Regions from separate parts of the Virgibacillus tibetensis genome, predicted to be linked through region 1. Evidence: riboswitches for the same ligand, from Rfam matches in the RefSeq annotation. Region 1 holds a riboswitch; each other region holds the start of a gene.
The links. A riboswitch is a leader RNA that binds a small molecule or an ion and turns the genes downstream of it on or off. The one in region 1 is predicted to bind S-adenosylmethionine.
Positions count from the first base shown of each region.

Region 2: it holds a riboswitch for S-adenosylmethionine, as region 1 does, so the genes downstream of both, QGM71_RS15790 (methionine ABC transporter ATP-binding protein) here and QGM71_RS14935 (sodium:solute symporter family protein) in region 1, are expected to answer to the same signal.
Region 3: it holds a riboswitch for S-adenosylmethionine, as region 1 does, so the genes downstream of both, QGM71_RS12805 (PLP-dependent aspartate aminotransferase family protein) here and QGM71_RS14935 (sodium:solute symporter family protein) in region 1, are expected to answer to the same signal.

Region 1 is NZ_JARZFX010000008.1:78,124-81,669, reverse strand. Features, by position in the region: gene QGM71_RS14950 (MotA/TolQ/ExbB proton channel family protein) at 1-87, opposite strand, end outside; gene QGM71_RS14945 (DsbA family protein) at 331-1,005, shown strand; gene QGM71_RS14940 (disulfide oxidoreductase) at 1,016-1,432, shown strand; SAM riboswitch class I at 1,615-1,722, shown strand; gene QGM71_RS14935 (sodium:solute symporter family protein) at 1,882-3,522, shown strand.
Region 2 is NZ_JARZFX010000009.1:93,949-97,494, reverse strand. Features, by position in the region: gene QGM71_RS15800 (toprim domain-containing protein) at 1-159, shown strand, start outside; gene QGM71_RS15795 (thioredoxin family protein) at 230-544, shown strand; SAM riboswitch class I at 1,114-1,225, shown strand; gene QGM71_RS15790 (methionine ABC transporter ATP-binding protein) at 1,353-2,384, shown strand; gene QGM71_RS15785 (methionine ABC transporter permease) at 2,374-3,042, shown strand; gene QGM71_RS15780 (MetQ/NlpA family ABC transporter substrate-binding protein) at 3,090-3,546, shown strand, end outside.
Region 3 is NZ_JARZFX010000006.1:25,534-29,079, forward strand. Features, by position in the region: gene QGM71_RS12805 (PLP-dependent aspartate aminotransferase family protein) at 16-1,725, opposite strand; SAM riboswitch class I at 1,832-1,951, opposite strand; gene rarD (EamA family transporter RarD) at 2,496-3,413, opposite strand.

The DNA of each region.
Region 1 (3,546 bases):
CATAAAAATAAACTCAATCATCGGATTTGCTAAAATAGCCTCCGCTTTTTGCTCACTTGTGACTAATCGTAAAATTGACTCCACCATCAGGCTTCCCCCTATGTAAAGATTCCAAGTGCCATGCATTGTTGTCAGAAGCGACCACTAGTTTACAGCCCCTATCTTCATACATATTCCAAGCATGTCCAAATCATGAATAGAAAAATATACGAACAGTGCACTGTTCAAATCTGTAATTTATGTCGATAGTTTGAACAATGCAATGTATACCTGAAACGAGCAATAGATTAATGATATTATTAACAGGAAATACGAAGGAGAGGTGCTTTGATGAAAACAAATAAATCGCCCTTAAAAACAATCGTTATTATTACGCTGGCTGTTGTTGTTTTAATAGTGGCATTAGTCATGATAGTTAATAGCAATTCTGAAACTGGTGAAGGTGATTCCCTGGTTAAACAGCCGCCAACAGAAGGACAACCTACCTTAGGTGACAGTGATGCTCCTGTAACAGTTGTAGAATTTGGAGATTTTAAATGTCCATCCTGCAAATTATGGGGGGATAACTTCTTTCCGCAATTAATAGAAGACTATGTGGATACCGGGAAAGTACAATTTGCTTATATTAATGTTCTTTTTCATGGTGAAGAATCAAAATTAGGGTCATTAGCAGCTGAATCGGTGTATAAGCAAAATCCGGAGGTATACTGGGATTTCCATAAAGGCATATACGACAAGCAAGCAGGCGGCCATGATACAGAATGGCTGACAATGGAGACCATTCTTGAAGTTGCCGACGGTATATCCGGCATTGACACAGAACAATTAGAGTCCGATGTAAAAAATAACACTGAAATAGATGAAGTAAACAAAGACACTGAATTAGTAACCGAATTTAACGTAGAATTAACTCCAACCATTATGGTTAACAACATAATGATTGAGGATCCATTTGACTATGATGCCATTGCGAATGCGATAGAAAGTGAATTAGAAGGTAACTAATATGAAGAATTTGGATAGCAGACAACTTTTCTTATATGCTGCCTGGCTGGTCTCCCTCGTCGCAACATTAGGCAGCCTTTACTTTAGCGAAGTACGTGGGTTTATTCCATGTGAGCTTTGCTGGTATCAACGAATTCTTATGTACCCGCTAGCATTGCTTCTGGGAATAGGCACATTTCAGAGTGATTTTACAGTTAAGAAATATGTGCTCCCATTGGCAATCATCGGCTGGGCTGTTTCTTTATTTCATTATTTGGAGCAGAAGATACCGGGATTTGCTAAAATCAAACCATGCGCGGACGGAATACCATGCAGTGCAGAATATATTAATTGGCTTGGGTTTATCACTATCCCCTTTCTGGCATTTACCGCATTCAGCATGATTATTGTGTTGATGCTACTTATCAGAATACCAAGAGCAAAATAGCATACCATTTTATTCATTATGAGCTACCGTTCTGTTCTAAAGTATGAGCGGTAGCGTTTTTAAATGCTGAATCGTATCATCTAGGACTTACTAATCTATTTTATATAAATCATAAAAATGTATTGACTAATCTACTCTGAATCATTACAATTTATCTTAATTTAAAAAATGAATAGTTTGTTTTCTTATCGAGAGAAGCGGAGGGACTGACCCTTTGAGGCTTCAGCAACCAGTAATTGATTACATGGTGCTAATTTCAGAAGAATACCCCGGTATTCTAAAGATGAGATGAATTGGAACGTGTTGTTACTAATTTATAATCAACCTCCTCTCATCTTAATTGAGAGGAGGGTTTTTGTTTTTAAGAAGAAACCAGTAGCTGTTTACTGACATAAATACGACTATTCACATTACTTAACTTTGATTTATAAATGGGAGGCAGAATAACAATGACATCATATGGCTGGTGGTTAATTTCATTTGCTATTGTATACACATTCGGATTAATTCTTGCTGGGAATATTTCCAGAAAGAAAGCTGCAAAGGATAATGGGTATTTTGTTGGAGGGCGCGGTTTTAATAAATGGATAGTAGCGTTTTGCATTACAGGATTATTTTCAGGTTCCACGTTTATTTCTATTGTTGAACTATCTTATTTATCAGGGATATCAGCCATTTGGTATGGTGTTGCCGAAACGGTCCAAGTATTACTAATTGCCTTTATTATTATTGGACCCTTCAGAAAAAAACTTGTAGTTACAGTATCTGGGCTGATCGGGGAGCGCTATGGTAGAGCAGCACTTGGTATCGGTGGAGCGATAACAGCTTTTGCCTTTCCCATGTGGTCTGTTGCAACAGCGATTGCCTTTGCTTCGGCTGTACACGTCTTTACAGGGATTTCATTGTCACTATCCGTTGCCTTTACCGCTTTACTGCTGTACGCATACTTGAAAGCGGGTGGGATGTGGTCTATAGCCTTCACACAAACGATAAACATATTTATCTTTATTATCATGTTTGCGATAGGAATCATTGCATTTTTTATAAATCCTGGCATCGATGGTTTACGTGAATATGCAGCAGTGAATCCGAAAATGTTTGAATTAAATGGTGTTGGAACACAAATTATTGTTGCTTGGTTTGGAACATTCCTGGTAAATGTAATCCTGGCGCAAGCGGCCTTTCAAATGGCTTTGTCATGCAAAACACCTGAAGAAGGACAAAAAGGACTGAAATTAGCTGCCGTTTTTGGCATCCCGTTTATCATACTAGGTATTCTGTTTGGAATATCTGCGGCTATCGTGGCGCCTGATTCTGGACTTGGACTGGTGGCATTACCACAATACCTAATGGAGGTGCTGCCTGCACCACTTGTAGCATTATTCTTCCTTGGCATTTGGGCTTGTGCACTTGGCTGGGGAGCGCCATGCCAATTTTCTGGGGCTACAAGTCTGGGGAAAGACGTAGGGAGTGCGCTAAATCCTTCTGCTACATCGGAACAGCTTATTAATTATACGAAAAAATCATTACTTATTCTTACAGGCCTCATGATTATATTTGGATTAACGAGAACAGAGCAATCAGCATGGTGGAATATCTTAGCATGGACAATGAGGAATTCTGCAACCTTTGCTCCAGTCGTAGCAGCTTTATTCTGGAGGTTGGCGACCAAGGAAGCGGTGGTAGGTTCTATGATTGCTGGGTTTTTATCTGGAGTTACCTGGTACCATATTGGTGGCTGGCTGCCAAATGAATTTTATTTAAATATCCACCCTGTTTGGGTAGGAATGTCAGCAAACATCAGCACACTCGTCCTAATTACATTGGTGCAAAATGCATTCGTGTTGAAATTCAACTTATTCTCTTCAAGCGCAAAAAAAGGACATTATGCACTGGGGTTTGGAGCATTGATTAGTCTGTTTTTGAGTTTAAATTTTCAATCCTTACACGAACAAGGTTTAATTGGAATGTTCATATTCACTATTTTAATCAGTCTGTTTATTGCTGCGATTATCTTTATACCGTCAACAAAAAAAGAATATCATGAGGAAATACTGGGTATAGAGCACAAAGCTGCTGATGGAAGATAAAGTGGACGCAGGGGGTCATCTCCC
Region 2 (3,546 bases), on a different contig from region 1:
CTTCGTAAGCAACTTGCCCGAGAGCTTCCACATGCTGATCATATTTATGTTAGCAGTGAGTATCGTGAGGTTGCAACGACCCCTGAACATATTTTGGCTGCAGCCTTGATAAGCAGACGCATTGAAGTTAACCCGATATTTTTACTCAAAGAGATTTAATAATTTAAAGCCTTGCTTTTTGCCTCAATGGTAAGAAGCCGAGTTTTTCTACTAGTTTAGGGTGGTATTATTGCAACAAATTAAAGATGAACAATTAAACCAAGAGAATTATTTATTATATATTTATACTCCTTTTTGCGGTACATGCGGTTTGGCTAGGACAATGCTCGAAAAAATTGAATCCGTTCATAAACAGGGTGTTTTTTATGAAATGAATGCTTCACTATACCCCGAGTTTATGCAGGCCAATCAAGTGGAGAGTGTTCCATGCCTACTGATTAAAAAGGATAATGAAATAAAGGAAAAAGTATATGCGTTTCAATCTATTGCAAATATATATAGCTATTTGATGAAATATAAGCCGGAATTATTCGTAAAGGTTTAGAATAAGGCTCCTTCTAAAAAGATTGTTGTTATTAAGTGAAAAGTGTTGCTGAAAAAAGTGGATGTATTTTTCGAGGAGTTTTGCATTTTTCCGTAGCTAGTATAACTTTCTTTTTAGGGTGAAAAGACACACATGAAACGTTGATTTTATGGACTATAACTAATTGTTAATCAAGAAATCTTTATCAGCGTAGGCAGAATACGCAGACTCCTCGAAAATATAAAGTGATTTTCTTCGTGCGAGGAAATTTCACTGAAGCATTCCTTATCCTATGGGAACAGCACGTGTCTGAAGACCCCGGATACGCGTTCTTTGCTTCTGAGGAGGCTGAGGCCGTGCCCATGGAAAGCGAAGTATTCTGCCGGAGCGAAATGAAGCGCTCAACATCATTAGAAAGAGAAAATGTGTCATGAATTCAAATTTTCATTACTTCGTCTTTTATATCAACTATGACAATTAAAAGCAGCAGTCATTACGAAAAGAGCCTGGATTAAACTATAAATTTTTTCGTTGACAGTTGAAATATAGCATGCTATGATCGTATCTATCGAACATAAATTAAATAATATCTCTTATCTTGAGCGGTGGAGGGACTGGCCCTACGAACCCGCGGCAACCTTCAAACTTCTATAGTTTGAAAGGTGCTAATTCCTGCAAAGCGTATGCTTTGATAGATGAGGGAACGTGAAGACCCAGTTAAATTATTAACGTCTTTCTGTTCTCTTACAGAAAGACGTTTTTTGGTTTTTAATTGGGGCACAATAATGTAGTATATAGTGCAATTAGGTTTTCACTAGGAGGTATAGGATTGATTTCAATTGAGGGTTTGAGTAAACAATTTAGAACTGACAATAAAACAATTACAGCTGTTGATCAACTGACCCTTGACATAAAAGAAGGTGAGATATTCGGAGTAATCGGATATAGTGGTGCAGGAAAAAGTACTTTTATTCGTTTGTTAAATAGACTTGAAGAGCCATCAGGTGGCCGGATAACCATTGATAATCAGGAAATTACTAAGTTAAAGGCAAACCAGCTACGATTGGCAAGACAGGAAATTGGAATGATCTTTCAACATTTTAACTTACTATGGTCCCGAACAGTAAAAGATAATATTATATTTCCATTAGAAATAGCTGGAGTACCTAAGGCTGAACGTGAAAAACGGGTTAAAGAACTGATAGACTTAGTAGGCCTTACTGAACGAGAGAATGCTTATCCATCACAACTTAGTGGCGGTCAAAAGCAACGGGTTGGTATTGCCCGGGCGCTGGCTAACAACCCGAAAGTACTGCTTTGTGATGAGGCGACGTCTGCACTGGATCCTGAAACAACAAATTCCATTTTAGATTTATTGGTCAGTATTAATGAAAAGCTCGGACTAACAATTATACTCATTACACATGAGATGCATGTTATTCGTAAAATTTGTAATCAGGTTGCTGTAATGGAAGAAGGGAAAATTGTGGAACAGGGGGATGTTTTGGATGTATTCTTGCATCCAAAGCAAACTGTAACAAAGAAATTTGTTGAACAAGTAATGGGGTCAAATGAAGAAGATGATAGTGTTACTCATCTAATTAATACGTACAATCAAGGGAAAATTGTTCGACTTCATTTTGTTGGTGAAACTACAAATCAAGCTTTGATTAGTATGGTAGCAAAAAAATTTACTATAGATATTAATATCCTTCAAGGAAAAATAACCCAAACACAACGGGGGGCTTATGGGAATTTATTTGTTCAACTTTTGGGAGAAGCTGATGAAGTTAATGCAGCAACTTACTTTATAAGAGACGAAACCTCAGTAGAATTGGAGGTTATCCGGGATGCTGACTGACTTATTAAAAGAAGTGAATATCGATAAACTTTGGGAAGCGACCTATGAAACATTATATATGACTGTAATTGCTTTAGCAGGTACATTTATTTTCGGAATCTTACTGGGGTTATTACTATTTCTGACAATGAAAGGAGGAATCTGGCAGAATAAATTCATCAATATTATCGTAGCTTCCATTGTTAATGTATTTCGCGCTATTCCTTTCATTATTCTTATTTTATTACTATTCCCTTTTACCAATTTCCTGATTGGTACGATCCGTGGCCCTAATGCTGCCTTACCGGCTTTAATTATCGGTGCAGCTCCATTCTATGGAAGACTTGTCGAAATTGCATTGAGGGAAGTTGATAAAGGAGTTGTTGAAGCAGCTAAATCTATGGGAGCAAAAACACGAACTATTATTTTCCGTGTACTGCTGCCAGAGTCTATGCCAGCTCTTATCTCAGGCCTGACTGTTACAGCAATTGCCTTAATAGGCTATACTGCTATGGCCGGCGCGATCGGCGCAGGAGGTTTAGGGAGCTACGCTTACTATTCTGGCTTTCAGCGGCGTGATTTTGAAATTGTTTTAATTTGTTCAATTATAATAGTTATCATTGTATTTATTTTTCAATTTCTGGGAGATTATATTTCCAGTAAATTGGACAAAAGATAAATTCGAAAACCCAGTATCATCAATAAAAATTTAAAGGAGATTACAACATGAAAAAGATCTTAGTTTTAGTATCGGCAATATTGGTTTTACTATTAGCAGCTTGTGGTGGGGGTAGTTCTTCTTCTACAAACGAGAATGTAATTACCGTGGGCGCATCAAGTGTTCCGCATGCAGAAGTTTTAGAAGAGGCAAAACCGCTTTTAGAAGATGAAGGAATTACACTTGAGATTGAGCCTTACGAAGACTATGTACTTCCTAATGATGACCTTGCAAGTGGTGAACTGGATGCTAATTATTTTCAACATATTCCTTATTTAGAGCAGACAATAGATGATACAGGATATGAGCTTGATTATATAGATGGAATTCATATTGAGCCTATTGGTGTTTATTCACAATCGTTATCCAGTATTGATGATATTGAGGAGGGGACGGAAGTAATTCTAAGTAATTCAGTATCAGACCATGGTAGAGTGCTGGCATTGTTTGAGAAGGAAGGATTAA
Region 3 (3,546 bases), on a different contig from region 1:
TCTCGCAAAACTTTTTTAAATGCTAACCGTTTCTGAGAGATTTCCTCTCCAGCGCAGTACTTCCTCATAAAGGTATTTATTAGTAATCACTGTAACGCCGGCAGATTGCGCTTTTTCCAGGGCATTGCTATTCTCACCTGGTTCTTCTACCCAAAGAACTTTCCCTTGTTTAGTAATAAACTGTTCAATAATCGGTGAAGAGATAGTCTGTTGTTTTACCCAAACAGCATCTATTTCGTAAGGAACATCTGCAAGTTCAGACGATTCATTTACCACTATGATATTAAATCCTAAAGATTTTAGTTGTTTGGCATCATTGTTATCTTCAGAACCAATAACAACGATGGCCTTTTGGCGAACATCTCCATTGGAGCGATCAAATGGAGATGACACTAACCACTTGATGGCATCTTCCTCTGTGTTTTGAAAAAGAGCTGGCTGATTCACAGCGGCAGCTATTGCCTGATCTAAATCAAGTAAAATATCTTCTGTAGACTCAATGCCAATGGATAGGCGGATAAGCTCTTCGAAAACTCCGCTTTTCAGTAAGTCTTCTTCACCCAACTGCTGGTGGGTTGTTGAAGCCGGGTGAATGATTAATGATTTTGCATCTCCTACATTTGCTACATGAGACCATAATTTCACGTTATCAATTAAAGCTCTTCCAGATTCGCGTCCACCTTGAATGCCAAACGTTATAATGGAACCATAGCCATTACGCAAGTATTTTTTTGCTAGCTGGTGAGAAGGATGCTGCTCAAGACCGGGATAGTTCACCCATTCTACGGCGGGATGTTTAGTTAAATAATCCGCCACCACTTCCGCATTCTTGGTATGACGCTCGATACGTAAATGCAATGTTTCTAAGCCCTGCAGCAATAAAAAGGCGCTTTGTGGACTTAAGCATGCACCAATATCACGTAATAACTGCACTCGCAGCTTCGTCGCAAAGGCGGCTGGACCAACATCAACATAACGAAGTCCATTATAGCTCGCGTCTGGTTCTGTAAAGCCCGGGAATTTACCGTTATCCCAATTAAAACGTCCCCCATCAACTACAATTCCTCCAATAGTAGTACCATGACCACCAATCCACTTTGTGGCTGAGTGAACAACAATATCGGCGCCCCATGTTAATGGCTTTGTAAGATAAGGTGTTGCAAATGTATTGTCAATAATTAAAGGGATGTTATGAGCATGTGCCACTGCAGCGATTGCCTCGACATCAAAAACGTTAAGGCTAGGATTGGTAATGATTTCACCAAAAACGGCCTTAGTTTTGGTAGTAATTGCAGCTTCAACGGCGTCCGGGTCAGTGCCGTCAACAAATTTAACGTTAATTCCATAACGTGGGAGGGTTGATGCAAATAAGTTATATGTTCCACCATACAGATTGCTGTCAGCGATAATTTCATCACCCGCACTAGCTAAGTTTAAGATTGCAAATGAAATAGCAGCCATTCCTGAAGAAGTTGCTACCGCAGCTACCCCATCTTCCAGTTGAGCAATGCGCTGTTCGAAAGCGTCGACTGTGGGATTTCCAATACGTGAGTAAATATTTCCTGCTTCTGCTAAACCAAAAAGATTTTGTGCGTGTTCCGTGTCACGGAACACATAAGAAGTTGTTTGATAAATAGGTACAGCTCGCGATCCTGTTGCCGGATCTGGTTCTTGACCACCGTGTAGTAATACAGTTTCTGGATTGTGAAAATTAAATTGAGACATAAATAATTCCTCCTTAAAATGTTTTGTATTTTTTTCTTAACTGTGGAAGAGGAGGGAAATCAAAAAGCCCTCTTCCTAAGAAGAGGGCGTATATTTAACGGTCCTCCTCTTATCTTCCAGATCCACCATAGATCTGTAGGATTTAGCACCGTAAAAAGCAAATATAGCTTACTTTAAGGTTGCCGGGCTTCACAGGGCCTATTCCCTCCGCCACTCTAGATAAGAGATTTATTATCTTTATTAAATTATTCTAAATTATATAACCTTTACCACTTGTTTGTCAATGGTATTTTTAAAAAAAGTAATATATCGCAATTTTTGTTTCTTTAAAATCTCGCATTTGATATAAAAGGAGAAGTAACTTGTTACTGACGTAACTTCGCTACGGAAATACACTTCGCTTTCACCACTCCGGGTACAAGTGCAACATCTGCTCAGCTTCACTTCGTTCACTTTGCAGTGTTTTCTTTGCCGCTGGGCGGCTGGTGAGCCTCCTCGTGCTATCGCACTGTGGGGTCTCACCGATGCCTTTCCTCCCGCAGGAGTCTTCGTGTTTTTCCTCCGCTAAGCATTGTGCAATGTTATAAAAAATTCACTTAATGCTTTATAAATTTCGCTGTGGACAGCCGACTCTTACGGAAAGCAACAATTTTTATTCGGTGTTTTGAGTAACCGAAAATGCTCAATGAAATACTGCTATGCTTTTGTAACGAGTAATCGCAAGTACAGGGACAGCCCAATATTTTAGAAAGTAGCCTATAAGAGTGAGGTTATTTAGTTAGCGCTTTATCCTTCAACCTGCGGATTGGCAACCGATATACAGATCCTAAATAAATAATTAATGCTGTCCAAATGAAAGCGAAAGAGATAAGATGTGCACGGGTAAATGTTTCATGGAACAGAAACACGCCAAGGGCCAGCATAATTGTCGGTGCAATATATTGTATAAAGCCTACCATTGCCAGTGGAATCTTCTTCGCCCCGACAGCAAAAAGTAACAAAGGGACCGCAGTAACAGCACCAGCGCCTGCTAACAATAAATTAGTAACAGAAAATAGACTATCTGTTGAAAATGAGCTATCTGGTATGCTAACGAGGTAGATCAGTGCAACCGGTGCAACAATCATGGTCTCGATCGTTAAACCATTCATTGCAGTAATATCTACTGTTTTTTTTAGTAATCCATAAAATCCAAAGCTCGCAGCCAGCAGTAGTGAAATCCATGGGAAAACACCGTAACTGACAGTAAGATATGTAACGCCTATTCCAGCAAGTATGAAGGAAAGAAGCTGTCTCCTTGTTAGTTTTTCTTTTAAAATAACGATGCCTAGCATAATACTTACAAGTGGGTTAATATAGTATCCCAGGCTGGCCTGAATGACATGATCAGTGTTTACTGCCCAGATAAAGAGCAGCCAATTAATACTTATGAAGATAGACGCTGCAGAAATTCCAAGCAGTTTTTTCCTGCTTTTAAGGATCGCTTTGCATTCTTGTATAAATAAGGACCACTTTTGAACTAGCAGCACAACAATTATCATGAAGACAAACGACCAGACGATTCGATGGGACAGGATTTCACCTGCAGGAACATGATCGACTTGTTTCCAATAGATTGCCAGAAAGCCCCACAAAAAGTAAGCACCTGATGTATATAGAATTCCCAGCTTTTCCTGCCTTTGTTCCATCCTATGAGCCTCATTTCTCAAGTAAATTAAGCTAATTTTAGGAGTTAAAATTATAAAAAGCAATTTAAATGCTTTTAAGAGAAATAGGAAAACTCTTTCAATAGGAAGTGTTATAGATTATGATAGTTATAAA